DNA from 2 places in the Actinomadura sp. 6N118 genome. Region 1 is predicted to be linked to the other one. Evidence: riboswitches for the same ligand, from Rfam matches in the RefSeq annotation. Region 1 holds a riboswitch; the other holds the start of a gene.

Region 1 (7,792 bases):
CCAGCGGCCGAACGAGGCGTCGGCCAGGCCGAGCGGGTAGTGGAGCAACGGCAACACCGCGATCGCCAGGGTGCCGCAGAGCGTCACCACGGCCACGGCGTTGGCGACATCCTTCTGATCACTCTTGGTCGTCTGGCTCACCGCACCGATCGCTGAGGCGCCGCAGATCGAGTAGCCGGTGGCCACGAGCAGCGGCTGGTCTCCCGGCAGGCCGAGGCGACGCCCCAGCCAGAGCGTGCCGGTGAACGTCACAGCTACGACGACGAGCACCATCAGAGCGGTGACCCAGCCGAGGCCGACGACGTCGGCCAGGCTCAGCTGCAGGCCCAGGAGCACGATCGCCACACGCATGAGGCGCTTGGCGGCGACGCCGAGCCCCGGCCGTGCGACGCCCTGTGTGAGCGTGCGCAGGGCGGGCAGATGGGCCGCGATCATGCCGAGCACCATGGCCGCGGTAAGCGTCGGGATCATGGGCAGCACGTCGTGCACGAGCCGCGCCGCCGCCACGCCGGCAGCGGCCAGGCAAAGCCCGGGAGCACTGTGTCGTAGAGCGGGAGGCCAGCGGAATTGGGATGCGGCGGAACGGGTCGTCGGCCGCGGCTGCAGTGCCCTGAGGGCGGGATGCGCCTGACTCACGACTCCTCGGCCGGTTCCGCGTAGGTCCGGCGGATGCTGGTGCCGAGCCTGGCGATGTCCGCGCCGTAGAGGTGGATCGAGATCGCCTTCGTGGTCCCCCCGTTCCACACCCTGTGGATATCGCCTGGCGGGGCGAACGCGGCGACGGCGCCGGCCGGGTTGAGGACCTCCTCGATGGCGACCAGCCGGGAGGTCTGGCCGTCGGATTCCAGCAGGTACCGCCGCTCGGTCTCCTCGCCCTCGTGCACGCCGGTCACGCACCAGGACACGTGGTCATGGATCGGGGTCCGCTGGCCGGGTAGCCAGACCAGCGCGACGACCGAGAAGCTGCCGTCGGGCTCGGCGTGCAGGACGTGCTGCCGGTACCGGTCAGGGTCGCCCGTGCGCTGCCCGGGGGTCAGCAGGCCGGGCCGCCCCAGGAATCGCCGCAGCGCCTGGCCTGCCAGATGCGCCGTCGGCTCCGGCGCCAGACCACGCTGGACGATCTCGCGGACTGAGTCGACCACGTCGGCGAGGACGGGTGTGATGGGAGTGGTGGCGGTAAGTGCGGCCATGACCCCAGCGTCGGGCCGCTGGCCCATAACGTCTAACGACGATCTGTTAGGCCGTTCAAAGTAGTGCTTATGGATCGCGCAGGGATCGGCCCGGTCAGCAGCCCACGCGGGTGGCGGCCGCGGCCTTGAGCTCTTCCACCACCAACTCGACGGCGGGGATCCGCAAGTGGTCACGCAGGACGTATGCCGAGACCTTTCGTGTCGGCTGCCGCGCCACAACCCGTCCCGTCACCTTGGAATGGCAGAGGAAGGACAGGACGAGCGCGGGCATGAGAGCGATGCCGACTCCGGCCGCGACGAGGCTCTGAACAGCGAGGTTGTCGTCGGTGCTGAAGACGATGTCCGGGACGAAGCCTTCCTCCGCGCACAGGTGCAGGAGGTTGGCCCGGCAACGTGGACAGCCCGCGATCCATCGTTCGTTCGACAGGTCCTCCAGGCGTACGGCGTGGTGGCGGACCAGCGGATGCCCGGTCGGCAGCAGGACGGTGAGCAGATCCTCCATCAACGGGACTTCGAGCAGCTCTTCGGGCACCTCGGCCTGCGGCCCCGGATAGGTGAACGCCAGGGCGATGTCGCTTTCGCCACGGACCAGCCGATGCACCGACTCGGGTGGCTCCGCCTCCTGCAGTTCGACCCGTACACCCGGATGGCTGGCAAGCAGGCGGGCCATCGCGTCCGGAACGAGCGTCGCGTTCGCGCTGGGAAACGCGCAGATCCGGACCAGGCCGGCCTCCAGCCGCGCCAGCGAGCGCAACTGCTGTTGCGCCGCCGTGAGGTCGCCGACGATGACATCGGCATGCCTTGCCAGGACCGTGCCCGCCTCGGTCAGCTGGAGCCCGCGGCCGGCCCGGACGAACAGCGGCATCCCCACCGCCCGTTCCAGCGCCTTCATTTGCTGGGTGATTGCGGGCTGGGTGTACCCGAGCGCGCGTGCGGCGCCCGAGTACGACCCCTCCCGGACCACTTCCTGGAACGTACGGATGTGCCGCGATTCGAGCATTCTCGAATCATAAGGAGGGCTTTGGCATACCTCCAACGGAGATCACTCGCCGTATCGAGGTGATCTCCATACGTTCCGCTCAGCCGGTGCGGCGGCGTTTGAGCAGGGCTCCGGTTCCCGCGGCGGCCGCGACGACCAGGGCGATCAGGCCGATCCACAACCAGCCGGAGGAGCCGCCGGAGTCCTCCGCCGCGGCCGGCGCGGTGGTCTGATTCAACGTGATCGTCGGCGCCGGACCGGCGGCCTGGGTCTTGGTGATCCCGGTCGGCGCGGACGAGCCCTTCACGGTGAACGTGAAGCTGCCGCTGACCGGGTGGCCGTCGACCGAGACGACCCGCCAGCCCACGGTGTAGTCGCCGTTGGGCAGCGTCCCGGCGACCGGCTGCGTGACCTTGTTGTCGACCGCCTTGGGCGTTTCCGAAGTGTGCTGCTTGCCCTTGTCGTCGCTGAGGATCACCCGTGGGATCGTGACCGGCTGGTTGTAGGTCAGCGTGATCTGGGCAGGCGACTCGACCGTGGACTTCGCCTTCGGGTCGGAGTCCCGCAGCGCGGTGTGGGCGGAGGCGGGTGCGGCGGTCAGGGCCAGCACGGCGCTGACGGCACCGGCCGCCGCGGCGGTACGGGCCAGGGCGGTACGGATCGAGGCCGTACGGGCCAGGGCGGTACGGGTCGGGGCTGTACGGATCGGGAACGTCATGACTGGCTCCTTGCACGCGAGATGCCGTACCCGCCGATCGCGATGCCGATGAGCCCGGTGGCCAGGCCCAGGCCGCCGAGCAGTCGGGCCGTGCCGTCGTCGGCCTTCGCGGACGAGGTGGCGGCCGCCACCGTCTTGACCGTCGGCGCGCCGGAGGCCCCGGCGCCTGTGGCCGCGGCTCCCTTGGGTGTCAGCTTGAGGATCGGGGCCGGGTGCTCCGGCTCCTCCTGGCCGGCCTGGGGCACCTGGTCCCACTTCACGACCTCGCCGCCGGAGTAGGTCTGCTCGGCCTTGAAGATCAGCCGGTCGGTGTCGGTGGGCATCTGGCCCATCGACACGTCGAACTCCTGGAACTGGCCGGGCTCGATCTTGCCGCCGGACCAGGTGATACGGGAGACGGCCTCGGTGAGCTCGCCGCCGTGGGCCTTGATCGGGGTCTTGAGCTTGGACTTCTCGACCTTGACCTTCCAGCCCGGGGTCGGCCGGACCGACACGGACGAGAGCGGGTGGTCCATGGGGAGATCGACCTGGACCTTGGTCGTGCCCGCGTTGTCCCGTTCGTTCGGTACGCGGAAGGCGACCTTGACGTATCCGCCCTGCTCGGCCTCGCGGGGGTTGACCGTGACGTGGGCGGACGCGGCGGTGGCAAGACCGAGGACCGAGACGAGGGCGAGGCCGGTGACGGCGGCGCCCTTGCGGGCGTGCAGCGATATGGACATGCGGAAGAGCTCCGTTCGAGCGGGTACGAGGAGAAGCCGGAGTGCCGGGGGCGGCGTCCGGTGACGTACGGCGCTCAGCTGTGCGCGAGCGCCCTCGAACGGTGCGGTGGACCGCGGCGTACGACCTCGTGCCGCAGCACGCGACCGGTAGGGCCGATGGGGACCGGCGCCCGTCGCACAGGGGTACGCACGGGTGGCGCCACGGGTTCAGCGGCGGCGAGGAGAACGGCGAACAGATCGCGGACGGGCCGTCCGACCTGCGCCGCGATCCGCCGGGTCAGCGCCCACGCGGTCCGTTCACCGCGCCGCAGCCACCAGGCCGAGATCACGGCGGCGACCACGTGCGCCAGCGTCATGCCCAGCCCGGAGCCGTGTGCCGGTTCGGACGCGGCCATGCCCGTCTGGACGTGGTGCTCGACCGGCGCCGACGCGTTCGCGAACAGGCTGTGCAGCACGAACTGCCCGCCCAGCAGGCCCCCCGTGATGGTCGCCAGCGAACGCTCGTGCCCGGCGAGCGCGCCCGCCACCACCAGCAACCCGGCGAACCCCACGATGATCGCCCAGGCCGGCACCTCGGCCGGAGACGTCAGGGAGTGCCCGATCGTGGCCAGCGTCAGGCAGACGGTGGTGAAGACCACCGCCCTGCCGAGGCGGAAGAACGGGCGTGGCGACATTGCGGGCCCATCGTGCCATCTCTCCCCGGTGATCTCCATGCCCCCTCCGGGTTCAGGGTGCGGCGTCCTGTGACACGCCCAACATGTTGGGTGTCGGCTTTGGTCACGACCAAGATGTAGGGTCTTGCCCGTGCTGGTTCGCCCCCGCCGTCGGGGGTGGACTGCGGCGAGATCACGCCGAGTCCCCGTGATCTCGCGGCAGGCCACCCTGTCGGCGGGGGCGTCGTAAGAGGGAACCCGGTGAAAATCCGGGACTGCCCCGCAGCGGTGAGCGGGAACGACCGCCGTCATCAAGCACTGGCCCGTCGAGACGGGCCGGGAAGCGACGGCCACTAGGCCGCACCTCATCAGGTGTGTTGCCCGCGAGTCCGAAGACCTGCCTGCATGAACTGTTGGTCCATGGCCTCGTGGGAGGGTCGCTGGACAGGTTGCGGCGGTCAGCCGTGCTCTTGTTCGCGTGCGCCCTTGACGAGGCGAGCTCGCGAGGGAAGAGAGCACGTGACACAGGAACTGATCGCTCCGCCGCGTATCGGCATCGACGCGGAGGTGGTCCGCGCGTGTGCGGGCTTGCCCGACACCGATCCGCAGCGTGTTCTGATCGCCATCCGGGCCGGTGACGACCTCGGCGCCGCTGGGTTGCGGGAGCTGGCGATCGGCGAGGCCGCCGCGCTGGTGGCCGTCGAACCCGCGTACTCCAAGGTGGCGGCGCGGCTGTTGAGCACACTGATCGCCGACGAGGCCGCAGACGAGGGCGTGCGGTCGTTCGCGGGCTCCGTGGCGGCCTCCCACTCCGAGGGCCTGCTGAACGACGCGACCGCCGAGTTCGTCGCCGTGCACGCCGAGGCGTTGAACGCCCTGATCGACGAGTCCGCGGACGATCGTTTCGAATACTTCGGGTTGCGCACGCTGTACGACCGGTATCTGCTGCGGCACCCGCGTTCGCGGCGCGTGCTGGAGCGGCCGCAGCACTTCCTTCTGCGCGTGGCCTGCGGGTTGTCCGACACCGTCGAGGAGGCCGCCGAGCTGTACGGCCTGCTCAGCACGTTGTCCTATCTGCCGAGCTCGCCGACGCTCTTCAACTCGGGCGCGCGCCGCTCCCAGCTGTCGTCCTGCTTCCTGCTCGACTCGCCGCGCGACGAGCTGGAGTCGATCTACGAGCGGTACGCGCAGGTGGCGCGGCTCAGCAAGTACGCGGGCGGCATCGGCATCTCGTGGACGAAGGTGCGGTCGCGCGGCTCGCTGATCCGTGGCACCAACGGTCACTCGAACGGCATCGTGCCGTGGTTGCGCACGCTCGACTCGTCGGTCGCCGCGGTCAACCAGGGCGGCCGGCGCAAGGGCGCGGCCTGTGTCTATCTGGAGCCGTGGCACGCCGACGTCGAGGAGTTCCTGGAGCTGCGCGACAACACCGGCGAGGAGGCCCGCCGCACCCACAACCTCAACCTCGCCAACTGGATCCCCGATGAGTTCATGCGCCGGGTCGAGGCGGACGCGGACTGGTCGCTGTTCGACCCCAAGGAGGTGCCCGAGCTCGCCGACCTGTGGGGCGCGGAGTTCGACACCGCCTACCGGGCCGCCGAGGCCGCGGGACGGTTCGTACGGAAGGTCCCGGCACGGCGCCTCTACGGCCGGATGATCCGGACGCTCGCCGAGACCGGGAACGGCTGGATGACGTTCAAGGACGCCGCCAACCGCGCCTGCAACCAGACCGCCGAGCCCGGCAATGTGGTCCACCTGTCCAATCTCTGCACCGAGATCATCGAGGTCACCAGCGACGGCGAGACCGCCGTGTGCAATCTCGGCTCGATCAATCTGGCCGCACACGCCGGGCCTGACGGCGTGGACTGGGAGCGGCTCCGCGCGACCGTCCGTACCGCCGTGCGCTTCCTCGACCGGACGATCGACCGCGGCTTCTACCCGACGGACGAGGCGGCGGGCGCCAACCGCAAGTGGCGTCCGGTCGGGCTCGGCGTGATGGGCCTCGCCGACGTCTTCTTCAAGCTGCGGCTGCCGTTCGACTCGGCCGAGGCGCGCGAGCTGTCCACGTCGATCGCTGAGGAGATCGCCCTGGCCGCGTACGGCGCGTCCGCCGACCTGGCCGCCGAGCATGGGCCGCTCCCCGCGTACGACCGGACGCGCACGGCACGTGGTCAGCTGCACGTCGACCACTTCCCCGATGCGACACCGCGCCGCAGGGCCGAATGGGAGGCGCTGCGCGCACGGATCGCCGAGACGGGACTGCGCAACTCGCTGCTGATCGCGATCGCGCCGACCGCCACGATCGCGTCCATCGCGGGCTGCTACGAGTGCGTCGAACCGCAGGTCTCCAACCTCTTCAAGCGCGAGACGCTGTCCGGCGAGTTCCTGCAGATCAACAACTACCTGGTCGCGGACCTCAAGAAGCTGGGTCTGTGGACGCCCGCCGTGCGCGACGCCGTCAAGCAGGCCAACGGCTCCGTCCAGGGCCTCGTTGACCTGCCCGCGTCCTACCGCGAGCTCTACCGCACCGCGTGGGAGCTGCCCCAGAAGGCGCTGATCGACCTGGCCGCGGCCCGTACCCCCTACATCGACCAGAGCCAGTCGCTGAACCTCTTCATGGAGACGCCGACCATCGGGAAGCTGTCCTCGATGTACGCCTACGCGTGGCGTGCGGGCCTCAAGACCACCTACTACCTGCGTTCACGTCCGGCCACCCGGATCACGCAGACCACCATCTCCGCGACCGAGGCGGTCGTGTGCTCTCTCGAAAATCCCGAAGCTTGCGAGGCCTGCCAGTGAGTGGGCGAACCGGAGAACACAGCATGCTGCTCGATCCCGGTATGGACCTGACGCTGCGGCCCATGCGTTACCCCGACTTCTACGAGCGCTATCGGGCCGCGATCCGCAACACCTGGACGGTGGAGGAGGTCGATCTCGCCACTGACCTCGCCGATCTGGCCCGGCTGACACCGGCTGAGCTGCATCTCGTCAACCGGCTGGTCGCGTTCTTCGCGACCGGTGACTCGATCGTGGCCAACAACCTCGTGCTCAACCTCTACAAGCACGTGAACGCGCCCGAGGCGCGGCTCTATCTGTCGCGGCAGCTGTTCGAGGAGGCCGTGCACGTCCAGTTCTACCTGACGTTGCTCGACACCTACCTGCCTGATCACGACGAACGCGTCAAGGCGTTCGCCGCCATCGAGCACATCCCCTCGATCCGGGCCAAAGCGGAGTTCTGCTTCCGCTGGATCGACTCGATCGGCAAGCTGGACGAGCTGCGCACGGCCGACGACCGGCGAGCCTTCCTGCTCAACCTGATCTGTTTCGCGGCGTGCATCGAGGGGCTGTTCTTCTACGGCGCGTTCGCCTACGTCTACTGGCTCCGGTCGCGCGGGCTGCTCAACGGGCTGGCCTCCGGCACCAACTGGGTCTTCCGGGACGAATCGATGCACATGGAGTTCGCGTTCTCGGTCGTCGACACTGTGCGGGCGGAGGAGCCGGGCCTCTTCGACACCCAGCTGAACGAGCAGGTC
Region 2 (7,792 bases), on a different contig from region 1:
CGGGCTCAGGCCCGTTCTACCGCGGGTGCGATTTCTCTGACGAGGACGAGCAGCGAGCCGGCCAGCAACTTGTGGACCTGGGCGCGGCTGAGCGTCTTCTCCTGGAGCCACTGCCGGGTCGCGACTTCGGCCAGCCCGGAGTACGTGCGGAGGACGGCGCGCAGGGTGTCGGTCGGTTCAGGGACGTGGAGCAACGTGAGCATGTGCTCGACGGTGGCGTCGCGGGTCTTGTTGACGATGCGCCGGAGCTCCGGGTCCTGGCCGAAGCCTTCCGCGTCGAGAGCGGCGAGCCAGGTGTCGGCGTTGGACTCGGCTGCGTCCAGGAACAGGTGGACGCACAGGTCGACCGTCTCTTCCAGCGGCAGCGTGGGGTCGGCAGGCGGGGCCTGCCCGGCGTAGCTGACCGTGAGCCCGCGCACGACCTCCAGGAAGAGCTCACGTTTCGTGCCGAAGTAGTAGTGGATCAGCCCGCGCTGGACACCTGCCTCGCGTGCGATCGCGGCGGTGGAGACGTCGGCGTACGGGACTTCCGTGAACATCCGGCGTGCCACACCGAGGATCTGGTCGCGCCGTTCATCCCTGGGAAGCCGCTGATAGCCCGCCCTGGAGGGACGGCGTGAAGACGGAGAGGGCACGCAGGCAGCCTATGCCGCCCGGCGCCGGCCTTGCCCGAAGAGCCGCAGAGGCCGTTCCCGGGCCACGAGATAGTCGGTGGGGCGGTGCCGTACGGACGCGGGCACGACCTTGGACGCCGTCTTGTTGGCCTCGACGAGCGAGGCGAACGCGAGGGACCGTGACCGGCTCCACGGGATGCCCAGCTCACGCCGCAGCGAGCGTGGCAGGAGCGCTCCGGCGGCGAGCAGGTTGAGCTGGAGGTACGCGGGGCCGAGCGGCCAGGGCATGGGCAGCCTGCGGCGGGTGTCGAGCAGCTTGGCCGAGACGGTGGTCGGGCGCAGTTCCTCCCGGACGACCCGGTCGAAGTAAGCGCGGAAGTCTTCGTAGACGACAGGGCAGTGGCCTTCGGGTACCCCGCACGCGTACGCGATCAGCTTCTGCTCCTGGTAGAAGCGTTCGCGTTCGCCCGACGGCAGCCGTCCGAACGTGCGCTGGTAGAGATCGAGCCCGTTGTGCACCAGCGTCGCCCAGACCCAGAGCAGGAGGTCGGGGTCCAGGGCGCGGTAGCGGACACCCTCGTCCGAGACGCCGCTGACACGTTCGTGCATGCGGCGCAGCTTGACGGATTGGCGGGCGGAGACCTCGGGCTCGGCGAACGAGAGCTTGAGCATGATGTCGGCCGTCCGCCACAGCCGGGCGAACGGGTCGTTCTCGAAGTCGGAGTACTGCTCGACCCCCGCGGCCACGAGCGGGTGGGTCACCTGCAGGAGGAGGGTCGGAGCGGCGCCGAGGCCGAGCACCGGCTCGCGCATGACCGTCCAGGAGACGTCGCCTGGACGGAACGGGAGTCCACCGGTTCGTCGCATGACACCAGTAGAGCACGTTATTGGCATACCGCCAATAGGCCTGTCACCCCACCGCGACTTGGGCGGTCCCCGAGGGTGTGCGATCCTTGCCTGCGACGGACGCGGAGGAACCCGGTGCGGCTGGGCCGACTCGATCGGCGCCAATTCCGGGGCTGTCCCGCAACTGTGACCAGGGGAGTTCCCTCTCCGCGCGCCACGGCGGCAACGCTGGAAGGCTGAGGGGGAATGTTGATCCGGGAGCCAGGAGACTCCGACCGTCGGATGAGACCGCCACGGGCGTGGACACCCGAGGGAAGGACGATGTGGCATGCCGCTCTGTCTGATGTGCCGATGAGCCGCCGCGGGAACGCCGGCGCCCGGTACCCGTTCTCCGCCGTCGTCGGCATGGACGATCTCAAACTGGCCCTTCTCGTCAACGCGGTGTCGCCCGGTGTGGGCGGCGTGCTGGTGCGCGGCGAGAAGGGCACCGCGAAGTCCACGATCGTGCGCGCTCTGGCCGGGCTGCTGCCGCCGGTCGGCGTCGTGCCGGGCTGCCGCTTCTCCTGTGACCCGGGCGATCCCGATCCGGAGTGCCCCGACGGCCCGCACGCCGGCGACCCGGCGGAGCGCAGGCCCGCGCGGCTGGTGGAGCTGCCGGTCGGCGCGTCGGAGGACCGGCTCACCGGCTCCCTCGACATCGAACGGGCGCTGACCGAGGGCGTGAAGGCCTTCGAACCCGGCCTCCTCGCAGCGGCGCATCGCGGCGTGCTCTACGTCGACGAGGTCAACCTGCTGCACGACCATCTCGTCGACCTGCTCCTCGACGCCGCCGCGATGGGCGAGTCGTACGTCGAACGCGAGGGCGTCTCCGTACGGCACGCGGCGCGGTTCCTCCTCGTCGGCACCATGAACCCGGAGGAGGGCGAGCTGCGGCCGCAACTGCTCGACCGGTTCGGGCTGACGGTCGAGGTGGCGGCCACGCGTGATCCCGATGAGCGTGCCGAGGTCGTCCGGCGCCGGTTGCGGTTCGAGGACGACCCGGCGGGCTTCGCTGCGGGCTGGGCCGAGGCCGAGGCCGCGCTGGCCGGACGGATCGCTGCCGCGCAGAGCAGGCTCGCGGGGGTCGAGCTGACCGACGCCGCCCTCCGTCAGATCACCGCCGTGTGCGCCGCGTTCGAGGTGGACGGCCTGCGCGCCGACCTCGTGACCGCCCGCGCCGCGATCGCGCTGGCCGCCTGGCACGACCGGACAGAGGTCACCTCCGAGGACGTACGGACGGCCGCGCGTCTCGCCCTGCCGCATCGGCGCCGCCGCGACCCGTTCGACGCCCCCGGCCTGGACAGGCAGAAGCTCGACGATGTCCTCGAAGAGCACGGCGAGCACGGCGAGCCGGAGCCCCCGGATGACGATCCAGGAGGGCCCGGCGATGGGCCTCCTCCTCAGGACGGCGACGGTCCCGTCCCGCCGCAGGCGTCCGGAAGCGAGCACGAGCAACAGCAGCCGAACGGACAGGCTCCGGCACCGTCGCCGTCGGAGTCACCGGCACCGTCAGAGGCACCGGCACCGTCTGCGGCCCCGAGTGAGCCCGCTCCCGCCGACGCCGCGTACAAGCCCCGGCTCTTCACCGTTCCCGGGACAGGCATGGGTGCGCCCGGCCGCCGTTCCAAGGCACGGAGCCCGTACGGCCGCGTCTCAGGCGCGCAGCCCGGATCGCGCGGCCTGCACCTCGCCGCGACCCTGCGCGCCGCCGCGCCGCACCAGCACGCGCGTGGCCGCAGCGGCCCCGGGCTGGTCGTCACCGCCGGCGACCTGCGTGAGGCGGTACGGGAGGGGCGCGAGGGCAACCTGGTGCTCTTCGTCGTGGACGCGAGCGGCTCGATGGCGGCGCGGCAGCGGATGCGCGCGGTCAAGGGCGCGGTGCTGAGCCTGTTGCTGGACGCCTACCAGCGGCGCGACAAGGTCGGGCTGATCACGTTCCGGGGGACGGACGCCGAGCTGGCGCTGCCGCCGACGTCCTCGGTCGAGGCCGGCGCGCGGCGGCTGGAGCGGCTCGCGACCGGCGGCCGTACCCCCTTGGCGGCCGGGCTCCTGCGCGCCGCGGAGGTGCTGCGCGTCGAGCGGCTGCGCGATCCGGCGCGCCGCCCGCTGCTCGTGGTCGTGACCGACGGCCGCGCCACCCACGGGCCCGACCCGGCGGCGGTTGCGGGGCTGCTGGCGGGCATGCGGACCGACATGGCATCGGTCGTCGTCGACTGCGAGTCGGGGCCGGTACGGCTCGGGTTGGCGCAGAGGCTGGCGGGTCATCTCGGTGCCGAGTCAGTCCGGCTGGACGAGCTCGCCGCGGACTCGCTCGCCGGTGTCGTCCGGTCGGCACGAGGGGCGGCGTCGGTTGATGGGGGATGGCGGGCGGGCAAGGAAAGGACTGCGTGAGATGCCGCAGGGCAAGCCGGAGTACGTGCCGGAGGACGGGCTGACAACCCGCGAGCGCCGTAACCGGCCGCTGGTGGTCGTGCACACCGGTCCCGGCAAGGGGAAGTCGACCGCCGCGTTCGGGCTGGCGCTGCGTGCCTGGAACCAGGGATGGCCCATCGGGGTGTTCCAGTTCGTCAAGTCCGCCAAGTGGCGTATCGGCGAGGAGCGGGCGCTGCGCGTTCTGGGTGAGACCGGCGAGGGCGGCCCGGTGAGCTGGAACAAGATGGGCGAGGGCTGGTCGTGGATCCAGCGGCCGGGCTCGGAGGAGGATCACGAGGCGGACGCCCGCGAGGGCTGGGAACAGATCAAGCGTGATCTGGCGGCCGAGACGTACCGTTTCTACGTGCTGGACGAGTTCACGTACCCGATGAAATGGGGCTGGGTGGACGTCGAGGACGTCATCGCGACGCTGCGGGACCGTCCGGGCGCGCAGCACGTCGTCATCACCGGACGGGACGCGGATCCGCGGCTGGTGGAGTTCGCCGACCTGGTGACGGAGATGGGCAAGGTGAAGCACCCCATGGACCGCGGCCAGAAGGGCCAGAAGGGCATCGAGTGGTGACCGTTCCCGGTGTCGCTGTTCCCCGTGTCGTCGTCGCCGCGCCCGCCTCGGGGAGCGGCAAGACGACCGTGGCGACCGGGCTGATGGCGGCCTTCGCGGCGCGCGGCCTGAGGGTCTCGCCGCACAAGGTAGGGCCGGACTACATCGACCCTGGCTATCACGCGCTGGCCACAGGTCGCCCCGGCCGCAACCTCGACCCTTGGCTGACGTCAGAGGATCTCGTTGCGCCGCTCTTCCGGCATGGCGCCGACGGCTCCGACGTGGCCGTGATCGAGGGCGTCATGGGCATGTACGACGGGGCTCCGGTCCCTCTGGCTTCGGGCGCCGGGGACTTCGCCTCCACCGCGCATGTGGCGACGCTGCTCGACGCGCCGGTGATCCTCGTCGTGGACGCCGCGGCTGCGGGACGTTCGGTGGCGGCCACCGTGCACGGCTTCCGCTCGTACGGCGAGGGGGTGCGGCTCGGGGGCGTGATCCTCAACCGGATCGGGTCGGACGGTCACGAACGCCTGTGCCGCGAGGCCGTCGAGGAACTGGGGATCCCCGTGCTGGGCGCGCTCCGGCGGCACGACGACATCGCCAAGCCGTCCCGGCATCTCGGGCTCGTCCCGGTCGCCGAACGCAGCGCCGAAGCCGTGGCCACGGTCGAACGCCTGGGAGCGCTCATCGCCGAGTCCTGTGACCTGGACGCGGTCCTCGCGTTGGCCCGCAGCGCCCCGGCGTTGTGCGCCGAGCCCTGGGCCCCTGATCTGCCAGCGGGAGCGCCGCAAGCGCCGCGAGTGCGGGTGGCGGTGGCGGGCGGCTCGGCGTTCACATTCGGATACGCCGAGAACGAGGAGTTGCTCGCGGCGGCCGGAGCTGAGGTCGTCCGTTTCGATCCGTTGCGCGACGAACGGCTGCCTGAGGGGACGGCGGGCATCGTGATCGGCGGCGGCTTCCCCGAGGTGTACGCGGCGGAGCTATCGGCCAACGAGCCGCTCCGCAAGGAGGTCGCCGCGTTCGGCGGTCCGGTCTACGCCGAGTGCGCGGGCCTCCTCTATCTGGCTCGCGAGCTTGACGGCAAGCCGATGTGCGGGGTGCTGGCCAGCGTGACCGCGACCATGGCCGAACGGCTGACGCTCGGTTATCGCGCGGCCGTGGCCGTGTCCGACTCCGTCGTGGCCCGTGCGGGAGAACGTGTGCACGGGCACGAGTTCCACCGGACCGTCACGGATCCGGCGCACGGCACGACCGCCGCCTGGCAATGGTCCATCGACGGCCCGGCGGGTTTCGTCCAGGGCCACTGTGTCGCCTCGTACCTGCATCTGCATTGGGCCGGGTCGCCCGGCTTCGCGCAGCGATTCGTGGAGGCCTGCCGATGAGCGAGAGCACCTTCTGCGGCCCCGTGTTGCTGCGCGGTGAACGGGTCGAGCTGCGGCCGTTCTCGATCGACGACGCCGCCGCGCTCATCGAGATCATCCGGGCCGGCGAGGACTTCCTGCCGGACAACTTCCCGCGCAGGCTCGACGCCGAGCGCCTGGCCTGGTGGCTGAACACCGGCGTCCACCAGCCGCAGCGGTCCGGCGCGGCGATCCATCTCGCGGTGCTCGACCGGGAGAGCGGCGCCTTCGTCGGCACCATCGGGCTCTACCGGGTGGACTGGACGCAGCTCACCTGCGAGGTCGGCTACGGCACACGGCCGCGAGCGCGACGCCGGGGCTATGCGACCGAAGCGCTGCGGTTGATCTCCAGATGGGCGTTGCGCGACTGCGGCCTGCACCGCATCGAGCTCCGCGCCGCGACCATCGAGTCGGTTCGTGTCGCGGAGAAGGCCGGCTACGTCTGCGAAGGCGTCGCGCGTGGCGGTGAACGCGAGGAGGGCGTCAACCGCGACCAGTTCGTCTTCAGTCTCCTCGCCGCCGATCTCGACCGTTCTGAAGCCGGTCCGCCGAGACTGGTCGGGATCGGTGTCGGGCCGGGCGACCCCGAACTGGTGACCGCGAAGGCCGTCCGGATCCTGCGCGAGGCCGACGTCGTGCTGGTGCCCGTGATGGCGCTGGACGAGGAGGGCCGCGCCGAGTCGGTCGTGCGCGCGTACACGGGCAAGGCCGAACGCGTCGTCTTCGCGCTGAACGACCGGGGCGGCGTGACCGGCAAACGAGCCGCTGCCTGGGACGGTGCTGCCGAACGGGTCGTGCGGGCGTTCGAGGAAGGTGCTCACACGGTTGCCTTCGCCACGATCGGCGACCCGAACGTCTACTCGACGTTCACCTACCTCGCGCAGAGCGTTCGGGAGCGTCGTGCCGACGTGGCCGTGGAGACCGTGCCCGGGATCACCGCCATGCAGGATCTCGCCGCGCGTTCCGGCACCGTCCTCACCGAGGGCGCCGAGTCGCTCGCGCTGGTGCCGCTGACGGCTGGAGTGTCAGGCTTCCGGGCGGCGCTGGAGACCGGCGACACGGTCGTCGCGTACAAGGTCGGCTCGGTGGCGGCAGAGGTCGTCGAGGTGCTCAAGGACGCGGGACGGCTCGAGGAGGCGGTCTACGGGGCACGGCTCGGCCTGGCGGGTGAGGACGTGCGGCCGGCCCGGGAGATCACCGGTGCCGTGCCCTACCTGTCGACACTGATCGTGCCGGGTCGCCGCACCACGCGAGGAGGCAAGCTGTGACGGGTCGTGTGTTGTTCGTGGGGGCCGGGCCGGGTGCCGCCGACCTGCTGACGTTCCGGGCGGCGAAGGCGATCGCCGACGCCGACGTGGTGATCTGGGCGGCCAGCCTGGTCCATCCCGACGTGCTCCAGCACGCCCGCGCGGACGCGGAGATCGTTGACTCGGCGCAGCTCCCAATGGAGGGCGTGCTGCCGTACTACGAGCGCGCGGTCGCCGAGGGCCTGACCATCGCCCGGATCCACTCGGGTGATCCAGCGTTGTGGGGCGCGTTGCAGGAGCAACTCGACCGGTGCCGCGACATGGGCTTGGACGTGGAGGTCGTGCCGGGCGTCTCCAGCTTCAGCGCGGTCGCGGCGGCGGTCGAACGCGAGCTGACGATCCCCGAGGTGGCGCAGTCGGTCATCCTCACCCGGCTGGGCGGCGGCAAGACGCCCATGCCGCCGGGCGAGGAGGTCCGCGAGTTCGCCCGGCACGGCACGACGATGGCGCTCTTCCTGTCGGCGGCTCGTTCGGGCCAGCTCCAGGAGGAACTCCTCGAAGGCGGCTATCCCGAAGACACCCCGTGCGTCGTCGCGTACCAGTGCACTTGGCCGGACGAGCTGATCGTGCGGTGCGCCCTCAGTGAGCTGGCGGAGACCGTGAAGACCCACA

The links. Region 1 has a riboswitch for cobalamin ahead of ACH34W_RS26475 (ribonucleoside-diphosphate reductase subunit alpha). Riboswitches for the same ligand answer to the same signal wherever they lie in the genome.
Region 2: it holds a riboswitch for cobalamin, as region 1 does, so the genes downstream of both, ACH34W_RS29110 (putative cobaltochelatase) here and ACH34W_RS26475 (ribonucleoside-diphosphate reductase subunit alpha) in region 1, are expected to answer to the same signal.

What each region holds. Positions count from the first base shown of each region.
Region 1 covers NZ_JBIRAZ010000010.1:226,540-234,331, reverse strand. Annotated here, with positions in the region: gene ACH34W_RS26505 (YeiH family protein) at 1-636, opposite strand, end outside; gene ACH34W_RS26500 (cysteine dioxygenase) at 633-1,190, opposite strand; gene ACH34W_RS26495 (LysR substrate-binding domain-containing protein) at 1,285-2,190, opposite strand; gene ACH34W_RS26490 (copper resistance protein CopC) at 2,270-2,887, opposite strand; gene ACH34W_RS26485 (YcnI family protein) at 2,884-3,606, opposite strand; gene ACH34W_RS26480 (MFS transporter) at 3,681-4,319, opposite strand; cobalamin riboswitch at 4,464-4,679, shown strand; gene ACH34W_RS26475 (ribonucleoside-diphosphate reductase subunit alpha) at 4,779-7,058, shown strand; gene ACH34W_RS26470 (ribonucleotide-diphosphate reductase subunit beta) at 7,082-7,792, shown strand, end outside.
Region 2 covers NZ_JBIRAZ010000012.1:36,907-44,698, forward strand. Annotated here, with positions in the region: gene ACH34W_RS29100 (TetR/AcrR family transcriptional regulator) at 6-635, opposite strand; gene ACH34W_RS29105 (oxygenase MpaB family protein) at 645-1,481, opposite strand; cobalamin riboswitch at 1,586-1,732, shown strand; gene ACH34W_RS29110 (putative cobaltochelatase) at 1,812-3,890, shown strand; gene cobO (cob(I)yrinic acid a,c-diamide adenosyltransferase) at 3,892-4,494, shown strand; gene ACH34W_RS29120 (cobyrinate a,c-diamide synthase) at 4,491-5,855, shown strand; gene cobI (precorrin-2 C(20)-methyltransferase) at 5,852-7,141, shown strand; gene cobM (precorrin-4 C(11)-methyltransferase) at 7,138-7,792, shown strand, end outside.